2 regions of the Corallincola spongiicola genome follow, and region 2 is predicted to be linked to the other one. Evidence: predicted binding sites of a transcription regulator. Region 2 holds the regulator's gene; the other holds the start of a gene.
The links. The regulator MetJ, encoded in region 2, represses methionine synthesis genes. The targets are predictions, from matches to a motif close to TAGACGTCTAGACGTCTA.
Positions count from the first base shown of each region.

Region 1: metK (methionine adenosyltransferase) is a predicted target of MetJ. The motif match lies at 7,527-7,544, and genes of this name have one in related genera.

Region 1 covers NZ_SHLY01000007.1:78,035-89,632, forward strand. Annotated here, with positions in the region: gene EXY25_RS16175 (type IV pilus twitching motility protein PilT) at 1-336, shown strand, start outside; gene EXY25_RS16180 (PilT/PilU family type 4a pilus ATPase) at 350-1,477, shown strand; gene EXY25_RS16185 (transporter substrate-binding domain-containing protein) at 1,657-2,778, shown strand; gene EXY25_RS16190 (hypothetical protein) at 2,780-3,178, opposite strand; gene ruvX (Holliday junction resolvase RuvX) at 3,317-3,751, opposite strand; gene EXY25_RS16200 (YqgE/AlgH family protein) at 3,751-4,314, opposite strand; gene gshB (glutathione synthase) at 4,416-5,366, opposite strand; gene rsmE (16S rRNA (uracil(1498)-N(3))-methyltransferase) at 5,371-6,102, opposite strand; gene metK (methionine adenosyltransferase) at 6,341-7,492, opposite strand; gene tkt (transketolase) at 7,739-9,736, shown strand; gene epd (erythrose-4-phosphate dehydrogenase) at 9,814-10,869, shown strand; gene EXY25_RS16230 (phosphoglycerate kinase) at 10,880-11,598, shown strand, end outside.
Region 2 covers NZ_SHLY01000002.1:117,227-128,824, forward strand. Annotated here, with positions in the region: gene EXY25_RS06195 (thermonuclease family protein) at 1-160, shown strand, start outside; gene EXY25_RS06200 (sulfotransferase family 2 domain-containing protein) at 151-831, opposite strand; gene EXY25_RS06205 (coniferyl aldehyde dehydrogenase) at 1,046-2,536, shown strand; gene EXY25_RS06210 (TetR/AcrR family transcriptional regulator) at 2,526-3,137, shown strand; gene EXY25_RS06215 (OPT family oligopeptide transporter) at 3,253-4,971, shown strand; gene EXY25_RS06220 (hypothetical protein) at 4,971-5,522, shown strand; gene metL (bifunctional aspartate kinase/homoserine dehydrogenase II) at 5,600-8,062, opposite strand; gene metB (cystathionine gamma-synthase) at 8,106-9,257, opposite strand; gene metJ (met regulon transcriptional regulator MetJ) at 9,474-9,797, shown strand; gene metF (methylenetetrahydrofolate reductase) at 10,044-10,934, shown strand; gene EXY25_RS06245 (hypothetical protein) at 11,021-11,598, opposite strand, start outside.

The DNA.
Region 1 (11,598 bases), on a different contig from region 2:
GCTAAAACTATTGACCGTATTGTTGACGTATTCCCTGGGGAAGAGAAAGCGATGGTACGTTCAATGCTGTCAGAATCATTACGTGCGGTTATCTCCCAGACACTATTGAAAAAACTGGGTGGTGGTCGAGTCGCCGCCCACGAAATCATGATCGGTACCCCAGCGATCCGTAACCTGATCCGTGAAGATAAAGTGGCGCAGATGTACTCGGCGATCCAGACGGGTATGGCCCATGGCATGCAAACATTGGATCAGTGTCTGCAGGGCTTGGTTAGTCGCGGTATTGTTACTGCGGATGATGCGCGTCTGAAAGCTCATGACAAGAACGCTATCTAAGGGAGTGTAGGTGATGCTGCTGAATCAACTGCTGACGAGAATGAGTAATGAAAAGGCGTCGGATCTTTTCATTACCGTTGGCTTTCCACCCAGTGCCAAGATTGATGGTGAAATGACGCCGTTGGCGGAAACACCGCTGAGTAAAGAGCGTGCGCTTGAGATCGTTGAAAGCGCGATGACCGAGAAGCAGAAACAGCAATTTCACGACGAGCGCGAGTGTAATTTCGCCATCCCGCTAGCGGGAGTTGGTCGTTTTCGTATCAGTGCCTTCTGGCAACGTGATAGCGCGGGTATGGTTTGTCGTAAGATTGAAACCCAGATCCCCGACCCTGACTCGTTGGGGTTGCCTCCTACGCTGAAAGAGACGGTGATGGCGAAGCGAGGCTTATTATTGTTCGTGGGTGCCACCGGTACCGGTAAGTCAACCTCGTTGGCGGCACTACTCGGGCATCGAAATCGCAACTCCCGCGGTCATATCTTGACCATTGAAGATCCTATTGAATTCGTTCATCAGCATGAAAAAAGCTTGGTGACGCAAAGGGAAGTGGGACTGGATACGGAATCGTTTGATGCCGCGCTAAAAAGTGCCTTACGTCAGGCGCCGGATGTGATCCTGATTGGTGAGATCCGCTCCATGGAAACCATGGAGTTCGCCCTGAGTTTCGCCGAAACCGGTCACTTGTGCCTTGCTACTTTGCACGCTAACAACGCGAACCAAGCGTTGGATCGTATTATGCATTTGGCACCAACCGAGAAACACAACCAGTTGCTGTTTGATCTGTCGTTTAACCTGCGGGGCATCGTGGCACAGCAGCTAGTGCCTCGTCGTGATGGCAACGGCCGTAGAGCGGCGATCGAGATCTTGCTGAATACGCCGATGATTGGTGAGCATATTCGTCGGAACGAGATGCATCTGATTAAAGAGACGATCACCAAGTCCCGTGAGCAGGGGATGCAGACCTTTGACCAGGCACTGTTTGACCTCTATCAGGCAGGTGAAATCAGTTACGCTGATGCGCTACATTATGCTGATTCGCCTAATGATCTACGTCTAATGATCAAACTGCAGGGCGATGAACCCGGTGGCGGCTCCGGCTTCCTCGATGGTGTGACGCTCGACAACGATGATGACGATTTTTAGTCCACATCAATTTAGTAGAACTATTAACAAGCCCTGAGATTAATCTCGGGGCTTTTTTTATGCTAAATGCCAGGTTGGTTAATTGACGATGCTATTGTCATAAGCTATTGATATAAATAACTTATAAATTCTACTCTTTTGTCCACCGCTGCGGGCAGGAAAGGGAAGGGGATAGCAAGATGGATAGAGATCGTTTAAGCCGTGGTGTAAGCACTTGGATTTGGTTTGTCTCCGTACTTATAGGCTGTGCTGTTTGGGTGCCATCGGCTGCTGCGGAAGTGAGTGCTGATGCGGTAACCGCGCAACAGAAAACCTTGGTGATAGCGACACGTGACGCCCCGCCTTTCGCTATTAAAACCGGAGATGGTTGGCATGGCATTACGATCGAACTGGTTCGTCATATTGCTGATCAATCTGGTATTCAACTTGAGTTTAGAGAGATGGAGATCGATGAGATGCTGTTGGCGGCCTCGCGTAGCGAGATCTCTGCTGCTGCCGCTGCTCTAACCATCACCGCAGAGCGGGAACAATCCGTTGACTTTACCCACCCCTTTCTTACTTCTGGATTAGGTATCGCTGTGGCGAAAAGCCAGTCGGTTAGTTGGATAAGTGCGGTCAAGGCTCTCTTCTCCGGCCCATTTATTAAAGCGGCAGGTGCTTTGCTAGCCGTACTTACCATTGTCGGAGTGGTTGTTTGGTTGGCAGAGCGTAAACACAATGAGCAGTTTTCTGTTGCGCCAATCAAAGGGGTTGGAGCGGGTGTTTGGTGGTCAGCAGTAACGATGACCACTGTAGGGTATGGAGATAAAGCGCCAAAATCCCTGCTGGGACGGATTGTCGGTTTAATCTGGATGTTTGCCAGTATCATCATTATTTCCGGATTTACTGCGGCCATCGCCACCTCTTTAACGGTGGGGCAATTGGAACAGTCCATTACTGGTATTGATGATCTGTATGGTGAACCGGTGGTCTCTGTTAAAGGCAGCACCAGTTCCATCTATCTGCATGAACAGTTTGTTCGCCATGAAGAAGTGGCATCCGTTGAAGAGGGCTTAAAGCTACTTGCAGATGGCAAGGTGATTGCCATGGTGTATGACTTGCCGATTCTACGATATGAAATTAACGCGAATTTTGCCCATCAATTGAGGGTGTTGCCGCAAACATTCCTGCGCCAGGATTATGGTATTGCGTTACCGCCAAATGATCCCACCAGAGAACTGTTAAACCAACAAATATTGAACTTGATAGATACGGATGAGTGGCAGCAAATCAAAGACAGATATTTGGGTGTGACAAAATAGGTTAACGACATAATCCGGTTAGTTGATAGCCTGCGGTGGTCCAGCGCCGTTGCTTAATAGTTAGCGATTCGAAACAGAGTTGCTGCTCGTCTAATGCGCTATCCAGCCCGACCTCTGCTTGCTCTTCCATTTCAGGGTCTGTGATACCGGTTAAAGCTGCGTTTACGGGGGATTGTGATTCGCGCAGGCTGCGGTATTGCCCCCCTTGAGGTTGCTGACGTTTCTTCTTGGTATTCAGGGTGGGAGTGGCAAATGGTAGCGTGTAAACAAACTTAATTGAGCCATCATCTAAGGCTTCGTAATTGAGTGTTGCTTGGGGAAGCTCTGCTTGGGGTTTAGTGGAACACGCCGATAACAGGCTTATCAAAATCAGTGCGGTACAAATATTTTGGCTTGCCATTCAACTGCTGTCCAAATCCGTTGCGCTACGATACTGCTTGCTATCAAGAAGCTCAGTATATGCTAACGGATATCGGCACCAGACAATATTAAGAAACGTGAAGTTGTGAAGTTGATTAGGCTCGTGGCTTCCCTTCAGCTACTGATAGGCTCGTTGCATGTAGCTTTCGATGATGAGTACTGCCGATACACTATCAATTTTGTCTTTTTGGAGTGCTTGATAGCCACCCAGCTCAAACAATCTTTCTTTTGCATCTGCCGTCGTCAGGCGTTCATCCTGCATCTCAAACGGTGTGCCAAAGCGGCCATGTAATCGTCCGGCGAATTTTTTGGCTCTGGCGGTTATCCACTGCTCTGTGCCATCCATGTTGAGTGGTAGGCCAATCACTAATAGATCGGGTTGCCACTCCTCGATTAGACGTTTGAGCTGATCCCAGTCTGGTATACCATCTTTGGCTTTCAGCGCGGGCAGCGGTGATGCGGTACCTGTCAGCTCTTGGCCGATGGCCACACCGATACTACCCGTGCCAAAATCGAAGCCCAGCAGGGTTCTTTGTGCCGCTTGTGAACCCATTAAGCATGACCTATTTCTGGGCTGATATTCCAAATGTCGACACCCAGCCGTTTGGCTGCCGCTTCCCATAATTGATCCGCTGGGGTACTAAAAATCAGTTCATCATCGGCGGGGATCGTGAGCCAACTGTTGCGAACCAACTCTTCTTCGAGCTGCCCTTCAGACCAGCCAGAGTAGCCAAGAGTGATGATATATTGCTCCGGTGCTTTGTCTGTGCCCAGGGCGGTTAAAATATCTTTCGAGGTGGTCACCATGATTTGGTCACTGACCTTCAGACTGCTGGTCCAGCCGTGCTGGGCGGAGTGCAGGACGAAACCACGCTCAGGGCTGACTGGTCCACCGGAAAAGACTTTGCGTTGGCGGGTGGTTTCAGGCAGGTCATCCAAGTCAAGGTGTTCAACCTGCTTGAGTAGCTCGCTAACGGTGATGGGCGCGGGTTGGTTAATGATGAGACCCATCGCCCCTTTGTCATCATGCTCACAGATATAGGTGACGCTGCGTGAAAAAAACGGATCTTTCAGCGACGGCATGGCAATAAGCAGGTGATCGCGCAGACTTTCCATACATTTCACTCGGTTACTACAGACACTATTATTATGGCAGTTGCTGGCGTAAAACTCAGCTAAGGCGGCCATAATTCCTTAGCCGCCATATTGAAAAAGGGTTAGTTGGCTATTCGCTGCGCAATGGCGTCCATTAACTGACCAGCAATATCGATATCGAATGCCGCTTCTATTTCACGAATACAGGTTGGGCTGGTGACGTTGATCTCAGTCAGCCCTTCACCAATGATATCCAGGCCAACAAAGATCAGCCCTTTGGCTTTTAACGTCGGTCCGACAGCACGGGCAATACGCCAATCACTTTCACTCAGAGGCCGCGCTTCACCTCGGCCGCCAGCGGCGAGGTTGCCACGGGTTTCTCCTTTGGCGGGGATACGCGCCAAGCAGTAGGGGACTGGTTCACCATCGATCATCAGGATCCGTTTGTCGCCATCTTTAATGTCTGGAATAAACGCTTGCGCCATACAGTAGCGTTGGCCATGTTCCGTCAGGGTTTCGATGATCACCCCTAGGTTTGGATCGTTGGGTTTGATCCGGAAAATCGAAGCGCCGCCCATGCCGTCCAGCGGCTTTAGAATAATGTCGTCATGTTTGGCATAGAAACGACGAATATTGTCAGCTCGACGGGTGACTAGCGTAGGGGGGGTTAACTCGGGAAACCAAGCAGTAAACAGCTTTTCGTTGGCATCGCGCAGGCTTTGTGGCTTATTGACGATGAGTACACCTTCATCTTCGGCTCGCTCTAGCATGTAGGTGGCGTAGATATACTCGGTATCAAAGGGGGGGTCTTTGCGCATCAATACCACATCAAGTTCCGTCAACGGTAACTCTTCGGCCGCGCCCAAAGTGAACCAATTCTCTGCATCTTGCTGTACTTGCAGTGGTGCCATTCTGCCGTAGGCCTTGCCTTGGTCGAGGTAAAGATCGGCCATCTCCATATAGCGCAGTTGCCAACCCCGCGCCTGTGCCGCCATTAGCATGGCAAAGCTGCTGTCTTTCTTGATATTTATATCTGTGATGGGGTCCATCACGATACCGACGGTAATAGTCATTCTGTTATCCCAAGTCACCAAATCTGAGTTGCAAAGCGCTGATAGCAACCAACGCCGCGGTTTCTGTTCGTAATATGCGAGGACCGAGTTTGACGGTAAAAAATTGCGCTTGCTCAGCGACGGTAATCTCCTGCTCGGAGAGTCCGCCCTCGGGGCCGATAAGTATCTCTACCTGATCCCCAGGCGCCGCCATGTTGCTAAAGCTGGTATCGGTATGAGGATGCAAAGTGAGACGAGTGGCGTCAGTTGTTCTGGCCAACCAGTCAGAGAGCGGCTGGGGCGAATTGATACGCGGCACTCTGTTGCGGCCACACTGTTCGCAGGCACTGATAGCCACTTTCTGCCAATGTGCGACTTTCTTCTCCCAGCGTTCATTGTTGAGCTTGACGCCGCAACGTTCGGTAATCAGTGGTGTGATCTCTTGTACGCCCAACTCGACTGACTTCTGTATTGTGATATCCATCTTTTCACCACGGCTTATTCCTTGGCCTAAGTGGATCGCAAGTGGGCTTTCCCGATCTGCGGGGTGAGCTTGCTGTATCTGCACTGACACATTGCGCTTGTCGACAACACTGAGTGTTCCAAGATACTCATGACCGTCGCCATTAAAAAGCGTCACCGGATCGCCGAGGCGCATTCGGAGTACGCGCGCCACGTGACCCGCGGCATCACTACTTAGCTCGACCGTTGACGGAGAGGTCAGCGGTTCTGGGTGAAATAGTCGAATGTTGCGCATGATGTAACTCTTATCCTGACCAAACGATACTGAAAAGCAGAGCGAAGAAAGCGAAGCCAGTTTACGTGATCAATCAACGCAGTATAAACAAAAAAGGCAAGCTTTCGCTTACCTTTATTTTCAGGATGAACGGTACACCCAAAACACTACGCGGGGTGAGCCTTGCCGCAAGTGCATGGCACCCACAGCACTTTGTGGGGGGGGCTAATACACGGGTGCGGCAAATTTAGTCAGTCAATTATAAGCCTGCAGAGGCGCGCAGAGCGTCTATTTTATTAACCTGCTCCCAAGGGAACTGCTCACGGCCAAAGTGACCATAAGCGGCGGTTTCTTTATAGATAGGCTGCACTAAATCTAACATTTCAGTGAGACCATATGGACGCAGGTCAAAGTGTTCTCTAACCAGTTTAACTAACAGCTCGTCAGCCACTTTACCTGTACCAAAGGTTTCGACGCTGATAGAGGTCGGTTCGGCTACGCCAATGGCATAACTTACCTGGATCTCACAGCGTTCAGCCAACCCAGCAGCAACAATGTTTTTTGCCACGTAACGGCCAGCGTAAGCGGCGCTACGGTCAACTTTTGACGGATCTTTACCGGAGAACGCACCGCCACCGTGGCGAGCCATACCACCGTAAGTATCAACGATGATCTTCCGGCCAGTTAAGCCGCAGTCACCCATCGGGCCACCGATAACAAAGCGACCGGTGGGGTTGATGAAGTACTTGGTCTTGTCGTTTAGCCATTCGCGGGGTAATACCGGATCGATAATGACTTCGCGAACCGCTTCTACCAGGTCACTTTGGCTGACGCTGTCACAGTGCTGTGTCGATAACACCACAGCATCAATGCCAACAGGCTTGCCGTTTTCATAAACAAAACTTACCTGGCTTTTAGCGTCTGGGCGTAACCAAGGAAGTGTGCCGTTCTTACGTACTTCAGCCTGACGCTTTACGAGGCGGTGGGCATAAGTAATTGGCGCAGGCATCAGGACATCAGTCTCGTTGCTGGCGTAACCGAACATCAAGCCTTGGTCACCAGCCCCCTGCTCGCGAGGATCACCGCGGTCAACACCTTGAGCGATATCAGGCGATTGTTTACCGATAGCGTTAACGACAGCACAGGAGTCAGCGTCAAAGCCCATATCTGAGTGCACATAGCCAATATCTCGAACGGTATCACGTACCAGTTGTTCGATATCTACCCATGCTTCAGTAGTGACTTCGCCTGCCACTAGCACCATGCCGGTTTTAACCAGGGTCTCACAGGCTACGCGTGCCATAGAGTCCTGTTCGAGAATTGCATCGAGAACAGCATCAGAGATCTGATCTGCGATTTTGTCGGGGTGCCCCTCAGAAACGGATTCGGAGGTAAATAAATGTTGTGCCATGGGTGTCATCCAGATAGATAGACTTATATATGTATGAACGTCTAGACGTCTATTCTAACCAAGAGAGCTGCAAATGTGCTAGCCCCGATCGTAAAAAAAGCGCATAACCGCTTTGTTGTACGTGTAAACGTAAATAATAGATTACATATATAGAGGCGTAGAATTTCGTTGCTAATGTACACAGAAACATTGACAATATGCGTCCATTTTTTCAGACACTTCAAATTATAGAGCTGGGAGTATTCGATGCCTTCTCGTCGTGATCTTGCCAACGCAATCCGTGCACTGAGCATGGATGGTGTACAAAAAGCTAAGTCGGGTCACCCCGGCGCACCTATGGGTATGGCTGATATCGCGGAGGTTCTCTGGCGCGATTATATGAAGCACAACCCAACTAATCCTGAATGGGTTGACCGCGATCGTTTCGTATTATCCAACGGCCACGGTTCTATGTTGTTGTATTCCCTGTTACACCTCACAGGCTACGACCTCTCAATTGATGATTTGAAAAACTTCCGTCAATTGCATTCTAAAACCCCTGGTCACCCTGAATATGGTTATGCGCCGGGTGTAGAAACTACCACCGGGCCACTGGGTCAGGGCATCACCAATGCGGTTGGTTTTGCGATCGCAGAAAAATCATTGGCCGCGCAGTTTAACCGTGGTGTTCATAATGTGGTTGACCACTACACCTATTGCTTCCTCGGTGACGGTTGCTTGATGGAAGGTATCTCCCATGAAGCCTGTTCATTGGCTGGCACCTTGGGTCTAGGTAAGTTGATTGCATTTTGGGATGACAACGGCATCTCAATTGACGGTGAAGTTGAAGGCTGGTTTACCGATGACACGGCCAAGCGTTTCGAATCATACGGCTGGCACGTTATTCCAGCGGTTGATGGCCATGATGCTGCAGCGATTGCAGCAGCAGTCGATGCGGCGCGTGCAGAAACTGGCAAGCCAACCCTTATCTGTTGTAAGACTGTGATTGGTTACGGCTCGCCGAATAAAGCTGGTAGCCACGACTGTCACGGTGCGCCATTAGGCGATGAAGAGATCGCTGCATCACGTGAATTCCTTGGTTGGAAGCATGGTGCATTTGAGATCCCTGCTGATCACTACGAGCAGTGGAGTGCGAAAGATGCGGGTCAGGCCGAAGAAGCCGCTTGGCATGACAAATTTGCTGCTTATCGTGGCGAGCACCCTGAGTTAGCCGCTGAGTACGAGCGCCGCATGAAGGGTGACCTGCCTGCTGAGTTCTCAGCGCAAGCAGATCAGTACATTGCTGACCTGCAAGCCAAAGGCGAAGTCATTGCGACCCGTAAAGCAAGTCAGAACTGCCTGAATGCTTATGGCCCATTATTACCTGAATTCATGGGCGGCTCAGCCGACCTTGCGGGTTCTAACCTGACATTGTGGAGTGGGGCGAAAGGCCTCACTGCTGATGATGCTGACGGCAACTATATCTTTTACGGTGTGCGTGAATTTGGCATGTCAGCCATCATGAATGGTCTTGCTCTGCACAAAGGTTTCGTACCTTACGGTGCCACTTTCTTAATGTTCGTTGAATACGCTCGTAATGCGGTACGTATGGCCGCGTTGATGAAGCAGCGTAGCATCTTTGTTTATACCCACGATTCTATCGGTTTGGGTGAAGATGGTCCGACGCACCAGCCAGTAGAGCAGATTTCCAGCTTGCGTATGACACCTAATCTGGAAAACTGGCGTCCATGTGACACGGTTGAATCAGCTGTGTCTTGGAAAGCGGCGATTGAACGTAAAGAGGGGCCTACTAGCCTTATCTTTACTCGCCAGAACTTGGCTCATCAGGATCGTACCCCACAGCAGGTTGCTGATATCGCCCGCGGTGGTTATGTGTTGAAGGATTGTGAAGGTCAGCCTGAGCTTATCCTGATTGCTACCGGATCTGAGGTTCAACTCGCAGTTGAAGCCTATGCCACGTTGACTGCAGAAGGCCGTAAGGTGCGTGTCGTTTCAATGCCATCAACGGACGTGTTTGACGCCCAAGACGCAGCGTATAAAGAAGCTGTATTGCCTGCTGCGGTAAGTAACCGCGTCGCCGTTGAAGCCGGAATAGTCGACTACTGGTACAAGTATGTTGGCCTGAATGGTCGGGTGATTGGTATGACAACGTTCGGTGAGTCCGCTCCTGCGGATCAGTTGTTCGAGATGTTTGGTATCACCACCAAAAATGTTTTGGAAAATTGCCGCGAGTTACTGGGCTAATTCCACTCGATATTAAAGGCGGGCCTTAGGCTCGCCTTTTTATATCTCTTCTTAAATTGCACCTATCAGACTGTGGTATGACGATAAGAGTTGCGATAAATGGCTATGGCCGTATTGGGCGCAGTGTACTGCGTGCACTTTATGAGCGTGGCGAACAAGATATTAAGGTGGTAGCGATTAATGAGTTGGCTGATGTTGACGCCATTGCTCACTTAACTCGCTATGACACTACCCATGGTCGTTTTAACTGTTCAGTAGAATTGGAACAGACGACTTTGCGGGTGGGTGATGATGATATTCAACTCTTACAGCAGGCCGATATCTCTCAGCTACCCTGGGATGAGTTGGCTATTGATGTGGTGTTTGAATGTACCGGTAGCTTTAATCGCCGTGAACACGCAGAGCAACATCTTGCTGCTGGCGCGAAAAAGGTCTTGTTTTCGCAACCTGCCCGTACCGAAGCAGACGTTGATGCCACCGTTATTTGGGGCGTTAATGAAGCTGTATTGAAGGCCGAAGATCGGATCGTATCTAACGGTTCTTGTACCACCAACTGCATCGTGCCTGTGATCAAGCTATTGGATGATGAGTTTGGCATCGAATCTGGCGCGATCACGACTATCCATTCGGCGATGAATGATCAACCCGTCATTGATGCCTATCATCCGGATTTACGTCGAACTCGCGCCGCTGGCCACTCCATTATTCCTGTTGATACCAAGTTGTCTGTGGGAGTGGAGCGGATCTTGCCTAAGTTCGCGGGTCGATTTGAGGCAATTGCCGTGCGAGTGCCGACGATTAACGTGACTGCGATGGACTTGTCGGTTACAGTTCACAAGAAAGTATCGATCCGTGATGTAAATCAATTACTACAAAGCGCAGCTAAGGGAGAATTCTCCCAAATCCTGTCTTATACTGACGAACCTTTGGTTTCTGCTGACTTTAATCATGATCCACACTCATCGATTGTGGATGGAACGCAAACACGAGTCAGCCACCATCATTTGATCAAATTACTAGTTTGGTGTGACAACGAATGGGGATTCGCAAACCGGATGATTGATACATGTCGGTCTATAATGAATGCGGTCTCCCAAACTCAACCCAATTCGCTTAACTTCAGTCGAACATAGAGGAATCACCATGTCTGTTATTAAAATGACTGATCTGGATCTGGCCGGTAAACGCGTCCTGATCCGTGCAGATCTCAACGTACCTGTGAAAGATGGCAAAGTGACTTCGGATGCGCGCATCCTAGCATCACTGCCTACCATCGAAATTGCCCTGAAAGCCGGTGCAAAAGTGATGGTGACTTCTCACCTAGGTCGCCCAACTGAAGGCGAATACGCTGAAGAGTTTTCACTGCAGCCTGTTGTTAACTACCTTGCGGACGCTGTTAAAGCACCAGTACGTTTGGCAAAAGACTACTTGGCAGGCGTTGACGTTGCAGCTGGCGAGTTGGTTGTTCTGGAAAATGTTCGCTTTAACAAAGGCGAAAAGAAGAACGAAGAAGGTCTGGCAAAGCAGTACGCTGCACTGTGTGACGTATTCGTGATGGATGCCTTTGGTACGGCTCACCGTGCACAGGGTTCAACCCACGGTGTTGCTCAGTATGCGCCTGTTGCTTGTGCTGGCCCTTTGTTGGCGGGTGAGTTGGATGCATTAGGCAAAGCAATGGCTGAGCCTGCGCGCCCAATGGTGGCTATCGTTGGTGGTTCTAAAGTATCTACCAAGCTGACAGTACTTGAGTCACTGTCTAAAATTGCTGACCAACTGGTTGTTGGCGGTGGTATTGCTAACACTTTCATCGCGGCTTCTGGCCACAATGTAGGTAAGTCACTTTATGAAGCTGACTTGATCCC
Region 2 (11,598 bases):
GCATCTTGAACTCTTTTCTGAGTTTAACCTGCGTACTCAGCTATTAGAGACTGTTCGCATCACCGGCCGGGTTTACGATGCTTATGACAGGCTGCGTATGCGTTTAGAGCATCCTTGGCAGCTGGCGCTGATCAGCAATCTGCCACCGCGTCAAAACTGATAGTCAAACAATGACACCTGTTTGCTGAACAGTTCACCGACCCGCTGACGTAAAGGCTCAGAGAATAACTCTCGATAATTTTTGCTCTCGCGGAAAGAGCTTTTGGCATTAGGTAGGCATAGCGAAGGTAGAGCAAAACGTTCTGCTAGCTCCTTCATCGCCTGATCCATCTGTTCAAAGCGATATACTTTATCGACAGCGATTTGGTTATTGATGGTGTAAACCTGCCAGCCGCGCAAATTGATCGCTTTGGACGCTTCCTCTTCGACAAATTTTTCCAAGCTAGGTCTGGGGTCTTGGCGACAGCGCCAAAAATAGAGCGAGACGACTTTGTCCCAAGGATTACGCTCGAAGCAAAATTTGTAGTAGCTATTCCATATCTCTGCGCCAACTAGCTCTCTCACCTCTGCCGCACGAATATGATTGTAGAAGCGTCGCGGCTTACCTTTTAACAGGTTGATCCAGTCACCTTTGCTGTAATGTTTCAACGGTACTAAATAGTGTTGCGCCCCACAGCCCCCGAGCTGCTGGCTTTTTGATTCGTCCGTTGGGGTGACTCGGGTGATCACATCTTCACCACCACAATGTTGCCTGAGAGCCAGTTCGATGCTGGTTCCCGCCGTCTTGTTGGTTTTTAGAAAAATGAACTTGTGTCGGTGTGAAATAATCATGAGTCGTCCCTGCCAAGGTTATCTAATAAAGCCTAGAACAGCCGCTGGCGAGGCTCTGGGTTGACTTAGAATATTTACTATTTTGTTATCACTTTTAGTTACTACAGGTTGGGTTTGTGCGGACGGAGGATAGCAACTATGCTCAAACCGACTGATTAGTCGGTTTTGTTTATACTGCCACCTTTTATGCCTAGAGATAGTTTGGAGTAGCGCCATGCTGGAGAGTAGCCAACCCGTTGCGGAGGATGTTGAGGTCCGTGATCCTGCTGCGATGGTCAATACTGAATGCGCGCAGGCACCGGACGGTGCAGAGCCGACGTTGAAACAGCGGCTTGAACATCAACGTGCAGCTTTTTCTGCTTGCCCATTTCCTTCGGCCGAGACTCGTTTAACTCAATTGTCCGGGTTGCAACGTCTGCTGGTTGATAATCAGCAAGCGTTGGCGCAGGCGTTGAGTGCTGACTTTGGGCATCGCGCCAAAGATGATTCTATGTTTGGTGATATTTTGCCGTCGGTGCAGATGGTGAAATATCAGATCCGTCATCTTAAGCGTTGGATGAAACCACAGCGCCGTCGTGCCGGCCTATTACTGGCGCCGGCCCAGGTAAAAGTGGTGTATCAGCCGTTAGGTGTGGTTGGTATTGTCGTGCCGTGGAACTTTCCGTTGATGTTATCTATCGGGCCATTGGCATCGGCATTGGCGGCGGGCAACCGCGCCATGATTAAAATGTCAGAATTTACCCCTCATACCAATGCCTTGCTGAAACGTTTATTGGCACAACAGTTTTGTGAAGATGAAGTGGCTATCGTCGAGGGAGAGGCGGATGTTGCCCAGGCGTTTTCAGCGCTGCCTTTTGATCATCTGTTGTTTACCGGTTCGACCGCTGTCGGACATCATGTGATGCGTGCGGCAGCGGAAAACTTAACCCCTGTCACCCTTGAGTTGGGTGGTAAGTCGCCGGTGATTATCGCCCCTGATATGGCGATCGATACCGCTGTAGCGCGGATGATCTATGGTAAGACGGTTAATGCTGGTCAGATCTGCGTGTCGCCCGATTATGTATTGTGTCCGGCCGATAAGTTGAGCGAATTCTGTGAACAGTTTGTGCGCCGCTTTCAGCAGATGTATCCGAATGGAGAGGGGGGTGACGATTACAGCTGTGTAATTAACTCGCGGCAGTATCAGCGGCTACAAGCTTGGTTAGCGGATGCGGAGGAGAAAGGCGCGCAGGTGATCCCTTGTGGTGGTCGCGGTGACGATAACCAACGCCGCATGGCCACCCAGCTGCTCCTTAATGTCAGTGATGAGATGACGCTGATGCAGCAGGAGATTTTTGGCCCTCTGCTTCCGATTATCCCATATACCGATATTGATGAGGCACTGGAATATATTGCTAAACGGCCGCGGCCATTGGCCTTGTATCTGCTCTCTTTCGACAAAGCTTTGCAGCAGCGGATAGAAACAGAAACTCATTCCGGTGGTGTTTGCATAAACGATACGATTTTCCATGTCGCTGCGGACGATGCGCCGTTTGGTGGTATTGGCCCCTCGGGTATGGGCCACTATCATGGCCATGAAGGATTTCTCACTTTCTCGAAAGCGAAAACGGTGTTGAAGCAGGGACTATTTGCATCGTCACTGCTGGTGCATCCCCCCTATGGTCGTTGGCTGCAAAAGCTGTTGGTGAAGATTTTTGTCCGCTAATCTGAAACCTGCCCCGAGATCGATCCATAAGCGTCAGCGTATTTTAGATGCGGCGCTAACACTGTTTATAGAACAGGGGTTTCATGGCACCTCGACGGCAGCCATAGCCAAGCACGCTGGCGTAGCTACCGGCACGCTGTTTCATCATTTCGCCTCCAAGGAGGCGTTAATTAATGCCCTCTATCTCGCTGTTAAAGCAGAGTTAGCTGAGGGTATCGCGGCGCAGTCTCTCTCCTTGTCTGGACAGCCTTCGTCACAGCAACTTCGCACTGTTGCCAAGCAGTTTTGGCAGCACTCTTTGTGCTGGTGTGTCAGCATGCCGGAAAAAGTGCGTTTTTTTGCGCAATACAATCACTCTCCATACATCAACAACCAGACACAGCAAACGGCGCAGACCCAAGTGTTTGGCTTTATCAATGGCTTGTTGCGTGTTGGTCAGCAGCAAGCCGTGTTTAAGTGTTTACCAGTGGAGCTGCTGTATGAAACCTGTCATGGATTACTGCTGCAGACCGCATTTTATTATATTTCGCAGCGGCGTATGCCCACAGAAATCGAATGTGATCAGTCATTTGGCTTGCTTTGGGACGCGCTGCATGCATAGTTAGAGTGTTATCAAGGCTTCATTGCTTACTGCTGTGATGTCGTAACAGCAGCGGATCGGCGCTTAGTGGCGGTATCCGCATTAGGGAAAGCCAAATATATAAGAGGGCTGTGTTTTGAAACAGACAGATACCGTGGTGCGTCACGGTCCCTACCCCGAGTTGACGCTACCTGCCGTGCTGGTGGGATATTTTCTTGGCGCCATTATTGCCATCAGTATCGGTTATGCCGCCCTGATCCTCGGTTTTTCTATTGAGGGCTCCGAGTTAGCCGCCATTTTGGGATTTGCCGTGCTGCGGGGAATGCTTGGGCGTCACTCCATTGTTGAAAATAACGTCACCCAAACTGTCGCCAGTGCGGTTAATGGCGCATCTTCGGGGATGATGTTCTCGGTGCCCGCGCTGTTTATTCTGGGGTATACCGACTTTGACCCCGTGCTGCTGACCTTTGGTTGTATTGCCGGTGCCTTTCTTGGTATCGCTTTTATTATTCCGTTACGTAAACAGATGATCGACTATGAGCGCCTGACCTATCCAGGGGGCGTGGCGGTGGCCACGATCCTCAAGTCACCGGGTGCTGGCGTGCAAAAAGCCAAGCTGTTAGTAGGGGCCGCGGCAGTGGCTGCGCTGGTTCACTTTGGATCGCAAATGGGCGGTGTCGATAACTGGGATCTGGGCGCTTTGATTGGCTTGCCCGAGTATATGAATGGTGTCTGGTATCTGTCGCTACTCACGGTTGGGGTTGGTTTTATCGCTGGCCGAGGTGGTATCGCCTTTATTCTTGGTGGTTTTGTCTGTTACTGGTTATTAGCGCCCTTACTTAGTGGCTTTGATTTGTTGCCGCTGGATGCGGCTGGCAATCCGGTGACGCTGCCGAATGCTTTACGGGTTGATCTGTTTCGGCCGGTGGGGATCGGCATGTTAATTGGGGGCGCGTTGATGGGGATCGCCCTGGCCTTGCCCCTGATCATCTCCGCTATCCGCTCAATGCAGAGTGCCGCGGTGAGTAAGTCGGTGGTAAGTAAAGACGAGATGCCGATTAAGCTGCTGTATATCGCCATTGTGGCGGCGGCGATCCTACTGGCAGTGATGTCTATTTTGTCGACGGAGCATATGGGCTTGGGACGCGGCCTACTCATGGCGGTGATGGGTACCCTCTGGATCTGGATTGCTGGGGTGATCTTATCGGAAGCGATTGGCCGCACTAATTGGTCGCCACTCTCTGGTATGACGCTGATCGCGGTGACCATACTGATCATTATCGCTAAAGGGTTGGGTGACGCCGAAGCCGTGATTGCTGCGGTGACCTTGGGCGCGGCGGTATGTGTTGCTATGAGTCAGGCCACCGATCTGATGCTGGATCTGAAAACCGGCTATCTGGTGGGCGCAACGCCGAAGATGCAACAGATGGGACAATTCTTAGGAGCCTGGTTAGGGCCGCTGCTGGTGATCGGTTTGATCATGGTGCTGCATGAAGCCTACGGCTTAGGATCGGAAAAACTACCCGCCCCTCAGGGGCAAGCGTTGGCTAGCATGATCAGCGGTATTCTCGGCGGTGACATCCCCACAGAAAAGTATCTGGCGGGTGCCGGTATTGGTGCTCTACTCTCGGCGTTGTCCGGTGGCTTAGGTATTACTGTGGGGCTGGGTTTCTATCTTCCCTTTAATATCGTGCTGACCTATGCCCTGGGTACCCTGCTACGGGAACTATGCGACCGTTATAAAGGTGATGCATACAGTGAGTCGGTCGGTATTCCTATCGCCGCAGGCTTGATCGTCGGTGAAGCGTTAATAGGGGTTGGATTCGCCGTGAGTTACGTGATGGAGGGGCTGTAATGTTGCTGCTTGGTTATATGCTATTGATTATTGGTGCGCTGGCTGCGGCGTTTACCACCTCTCTGGATCCTGCCACGTTGCCGTGGGGCTATTATGCTGTAGCCATGGTGGTGGGAGCCGTTGGCTTGGTGATGGTGAAGCGTCATCAACACCTTGTTGCTCATGATCCGGAACAGCTTGAGGAAAATCTGGGTCAACTGAATGATGCCCTTGGTCGTATTGTGATGGAGGCAGAACAGCTGGTGGATAGGCGCCACGAGTTGCCGGTGCATGAATACCGTTTTGAGATTGACCGCCTGTTTCGTGCCGATCTGAATCAGTTTGCCGAGGCCAGGTACAGTATTCGCCATAGCTGCGGTGTGCAGGTGTTTGCGGATGTGATGTCGCCGTTTGCCGCCGGTGAGCGTTATATCAATCGTATCTGGTCGGCGTCGGCCGATGGTTATCTGGAAGAGGCGAATACCTATCTGGTAAGAGCGCTTGAGCAGTTTCGAGAAGCGCGGGCAAAATTAACCGCCGCATTGGCGACGGTGGCCGTAAAAACTTCTTAGTAAACATATTGTTGTTCCAAAAATAAAAAGGGCCGCTAACGAATAGCGGCCCTTTTTATTGTCTGGTTGTAATGCGTTTAGGCTGACTTAATATGCTGGCATAGCTTAAACAGATCTGACTGTACCGAGCCGGCCGTGAGCTCGGGGCCAACTGCCGGGCCACGGATCACCAACGGCTGCTCTTTAAACCATTCACTGTGGATAGCATAGATGTTTTCCCCTGCATGGCAGTTGGCCATGGGGTCACTTGGATCGAGAAATTCCAAACCAACGTGAGCCTGACCGCCACGCTCTAGACGGGCGATATAGCGCAATACGCGGCCACTGGCTTCGGCGCGACCATATGCGGAAGCAATTTGGCGATCAAATACCTCGGCATTGGCGAAGAACTCTTCGATCGAGCCCTCCAGAGCCTCTTCATCGACCAGAGAAACCACCTCGATGTCATCCATTTCAAACTCTTCCATGCCCAGCTGACGGGCGAGGATCAGCAACTTACAGCAAACATCTTCGCCAGTGAGATCTTCCCGTGGATCTGGCTCGGTGAGCCCCTGATCCATTGCCTCACGGATCAAAGAAGAGAATGGCTGTTTGCCATCATATTGCTGTAGCAGCCAAGACATGGTGCCTGACCATACGCCACTGATGCTGACCACTTCGTCGCCGGAGTGTTGCAGGTCGCCCGTGACATAGTGCACCGGCAGTCCGGCACCCACGGTGGCATTGTTGAGCCAAACCACAGCTTTCTCTTTGCGTTGCTGGGTAATTTCACGGTACAGCGATAATGGTGCCGACGCCGGATATTTATTGGCGCTGATCAGATGGATGCCATGTTCCATCAGCGCAGGGTATTGATACGCCAGATCTCGACTATCGGTTGCGTCGATCACAACCAGTTCGTCATAGGGGTGGCCTGCGAGCAGTTCGAGTAACTGTTCGAAGCCCATATCTTCTTTGTGCTGCTGAAAACGCGCCTGCCAATCATCTACCTCGATACCGGTGAAGTCGATAATCGCGCCGTCTTGGTTGTACAGTGCACAGAGTTGCACTTCGAGGCGGTGATAGTTGGACAAGTAATGCTGCTGTTCTTGATACAGGCGTAACCAACCAGAGCCGATATTGCCGGTACCAAACAATGCCACGCCCAGTTTCTTATCGGGGCTGGAGATACCGTGATGCATATGCGAGAGCAGGGTATCTAGGTCGGTTTCCCGCAGCACTGCCACTAAACTGAGGCCATGTTCACCGGGTTGAATAAACTCAACTGGCGCATCTTGCAGATGGCGATAGAAGCAGTGGTAGTGGCGGGCATTCTCGGTGACACCATCGCCAACCATGGCTGCTAAGGCGTAGTTGTCATTCAGTGTTAGGTTGCAGAACGCGCCCTGCAGCTGAAAGTCTTTCAGTCGGGCAAACGCAGTTTCCGCGACTTCTGCGGTAAAACAGAGCCGGATCAAGCGCTGATCGGGTTGATATTGTTTTGCCAGTGGCACTAACTGATAACGGTCGAGATAAGCGCGAATGGTGGCCGTGGCTTCCTCAAATGCCTGACGGGATGAGGTGTTCATACTGATCAGGCAGACTTTATCTAATGAGGTGACAATCTTGGCACCCTTTTCACCCACCTGAGTGGGGGCTATTTGGGTATGACTACCGGTGGCGGCAAAGGTTGAACGGATCGACAAGCGCGTCTTGCGGCCGACCATCGGCTGTAGCGTGCGAGTATGCAGTACCGGTGAGCCTAAACGTGCCAGCTCAGCTGCTTCCGCCAGCGATAGAATTGGTTGCGTACGCGCCCCTTTGACCTTATTGGGATCGGCACTAAAGATACCGGCAACATCAGTCCAAATCGTAGCGGCTTGCGCATCGGCTAAGGTGGCCAGCATAGTCGCGCTGTAGTCACTGCCGTTACGGCCAAGGGTCACGGTTTCACCGTCCGGGCCACGGCTGATAAAGCCAGTGACAATGGTGAGCTCCTCTTGGCGCTGTAACAGTTGTTCGGCCAGTTTTGGCTGCGACAGTGCAACATCGATCTCTGGTTGCGGTCCCGGTTGTGCCGAGAAAATCTCGCGTGCATCCAACCAGCCTGCGGGAACAGTGGACTGATTGAGCAATGCCGCCAGTAGCCGAGCTGACCATAGCTCGCCAAATCCGACAGTTTCGTTATAGCGCGCCGACTCATCGCCAGCTTGCAGCAGAGTCTGGATCTGGTTGAGATCATCGCTTAACGATTGCAGGGCTTGTTTTGCCGCGGCACCGTCTAACAGCTGGGTGATCAGACTGCCTTGAAAGCGCTCCAGATCAGTTAAGGTTTGTTTTACCAGCTCGTCATTGCTGCCCGCACTTTTGCTGCACAACACCAGCGCGTTGGTGGTTTTACCCGCCGCTGAGACCACCACAAGATCCCCTGCGGAGGTGTGCTCTTTTAGCAGCTCTACGACCCGCAGATAGCAATCTGCATCGGCCAAACTACTGCCACCAAACTTATGAACTCTGCTCCGTGATGACACGGATTCACTGCGCTGTGCGTGCTGCCACATATCGGCTGATTACCTTAGGTTATGCCAGTCGGCCAATTATAACTTAAACCGCATCAAAGCCCGCTTGCAGATCTGCAATTAGATCTGCCACATCTTCGATGCCGACAGATAAACGAAGCAGGTTGTTGCCAATGCCCGCTTCAATGCGCGCTGCTTCATCCATGGCTGCGTGGGTCATGGTTGCCGGGTGGGCAACTAAGCTTTCTACACCGCCAAGAGATTCTGCCAATGAGAACAAACTCAGACCACTGAGAAATGCTTTTACCTCATCGACGCCGCCTTTCAGCTCAAAGCTCAACATGGCACCAAAACCATGCTGCTGACGCTTGGCGATCTCGTGGCCTGGATGATCCGGCAGGCTCGGGTGATAAATCGCCGCAACTTTGGTTTGTTGCTGTAAGAATTTGATGATCTCCGCGGCATTATCCTGGTGTTGTTTCACTCGTGGCTTGAGCGTGCGCAAACCCCGCATGGTCAGGAAGCTGTCAAACGGAGAACCTGTGATCCCGATACAGTTTGCCCACCAAGCTAAATCATCTCCCATTGCCTGCTCTTTGGCGACAACGGCACCGCCAACAACGTCGGAATGGCCGTTAATGTATTTGGTTGTAGAGTGGACGACGATATCTGCACCCAGAGTTAACGGCTGTTGCAATACCGGTGACAGGAAAGTGTTATCAACCGTGACTAAGGCACCTTGAGCGTGGGCTTGCTCGCAGATAGCTGCCACGTCAACCACACGTAGCAGTGGGTTACTTGGTGTTTCTACCCAAACCATTTTTGGCTTTTGTGCCAACGCCGCAGCGAACGCGGTGGGATCATTCTGATCAACCACCAACAATTTGAAATGGCCTTTCTTTTCTAAATTGGTGAACAGGCGATAGCTACCGCCATAACAGTCGTGAGGAACAACCAGCAGATCATCGGCTTCTAATAACATGGTAGCCAAATGCACTGCCGCCATACCCGTGCTGGTGATTACGCCTTTCGCGCCCTGTTCGAGTTCAGCTAACGCTTCGGCTAGCGCATCACGGGTAGGGTTGCCTGAACGTGTGTAATCATATTGTCGCGGCTGATCGAAGTCCGCAAACGTATAGTTGCTGGACAGATAGATTGGCGGCACCACAGCACCGTGCTGATGGTCAGTATCGATACCGGCACGCACCGATACGGTGGCAATGTTACGTTTGCTCATCTGGTTGCTCTCACTTTGGCTAAGGGGCCATCTGCTGGACATCAAAATATGCAGGCAGAGGCGGGCATGAGGCAACGATAAGGGATGAACTTTCAGACGTCAAGATATCTGGACGTCTAAACATCCCGCCATTTGGATTGCTATATTTGACTGACTCGTCTGACTCGGTACAATCAGCAGGGTTATTTGCAGCAAACGAAGGTAGGCAGCGCTGACATGGCAGAGTGGAACGGCGAATATATCAGCCCTTATGCAGAGCATGGTAAGAAGAATGAGCAGGTTAAAAAAATCACTGTTTCTATTCCGCTTAAGGTGCTTAAGATCCTGACCGACGAACGTACGCGTCGTCAGGTTAATAATTTACGCCATGCCACTAATAGTGAGCTGCTTTGTGAAGCGTTTCTGCATGCCTACACAGGGCAACCGCTGCCCGCTGATGACGACCTACGAAAAGACAGTCCAGATGACTTGCCTGAAGAGGTACGCAAGCAGATGGAAGAGTTAGGCTTACCGATCCCGGATCTGCACACCGAAGATTAGTCGCTCACCGTCATTTGGATTGCGTAATAAGGAGGCCGTTGCCTCCTTTTTTATCGCCTTTTGGTCACCTAACGGGTAAGGCACGGGCAAACTGAGTGCTGTTGCGCTCGGTGTTTTGGCACAAAAATGACTTGACATTAAATGCCGATCACCTCAAATTTAGGCCGTATAGACGTCTAAACATCTAAATGTGACCCTGTGAGTCACATTGCATTCAGCACTGGCAAGGCCAGGGAGTTAAGTGAAATGGCATTAAGTCACGCACAGCAGATAGGTCTGTTGAACCAAAGCTTGTCGGAGCTTGGCAAGATCAATGTTTCTTTTGAGTTCTTCCCGCCAAGTAATGAAAAGATGGAGCAGACGCTGTGGAACTCGATTGAGCGTTTAGCCCCTCTAAAGCCTAAATTTGTCTCAGTGACTTATGGTGCCTGCAGCGGTGAACGGGATCGTACCCACGACATCGTTAAGCGGATTAAGAAAGATACCGGCTTGACCGCTGCCCCTCACTTAACTTGTATTGATGCCAGCCGAGATGAGTTACGCCAGATCGCCCGTGATTACTGGCAAAATGGTATTCGGGAGATTGTCGCACTACGTGGTGATTTGCCGGAAGGCAGCAATGAGCGCCCAGATATGTATGCGGCAGATCTGGTGGCTTTGCTGAAATCGGAAGCGGATTTTGATATTTCGGTAGCGGCCTACCCAGAAGTGCACCCAGAAGCGAAAAGTGCGCAAGCGGATCTGATTAACCTAAAACGCAAAGTGGATGCCGGTGCCAACCGTGCCATCACCCAGTTTTTCTTTGATGTGGAAAGCTATCTGCGTTTTCGTGACCGGTGTGTCACCGCGGGTATCGATGTTGAGATCGTGCCAGGTATATTGCCGGTATCAAACTTTAACCAACTTAAACGCTTCGCAGGCATGACCAGCGTTCATCTACCGCAGTGGCTGCATAAAATGTATGACGGCCTTGATGATGACGCCATGACGCGTAACCTGCTCGGCGCATCGATCGCTATGGATATGGTCAAGGTGCTGGCGAAAGAGGGCGTGAAAGACTTTCACTTCTATACCCTGAATCGTGCTGATCTGAGTTACGCCATCTGCCATTCATTGGGCGTACGTCCGAGTAACTAATCCAACAGATTATTTAAGCAAAAAAAGAGCTGGCCATAGGCCGGCTCTTTTTCTTCTCACGTTAGGCTTGTTCCAACTATCTAGAGTCAGTTATGAGCCTGTTGCCGAACTAACATGGCTGGACGTTTCCACTGCGTCATTTCTGGTAGGGTCAGATAAGCGCCAACAAAAAAGCAGACTGCGCCGACTAAGGTCCAAAGGTTGATTTGATACAAGTCGAGAACCTCCTGGCTACTGGGTAAGATCAGCGTGAATACGCCTGCGACCATAAAGGCGATAGAGCCGAGCATGTTAACCATGACGACCCACCATGAAATAGAGCGTGGCTTCCATGCCCAAAAGCTGTGGCACTCTTCAATTACCGCAAGACCGCTGGCCGCCAGGAAACAGAGGCAACCGATGATGTCGGGAGTCCAGATCAGTAAATCTTGTTGCAACCAGTTCAGGTCACTTAACATCACATCAAAGGTATTCAGATTGAAGAACAAGGTACCGGCAAGCTGGATAAATGCACTTAACCAGCCAATCTGATTAGGTTGCCAGCTGAACCACGTGAAGGGGTTAGTGGGCGTAACACCTGCTTCTAATTCTGCCCGTCGATCAGCATTGACCACCTCGAGAAGCTGTAGGTAAGCGGCACTGGTGAAGAAGATAGAGCCAACAA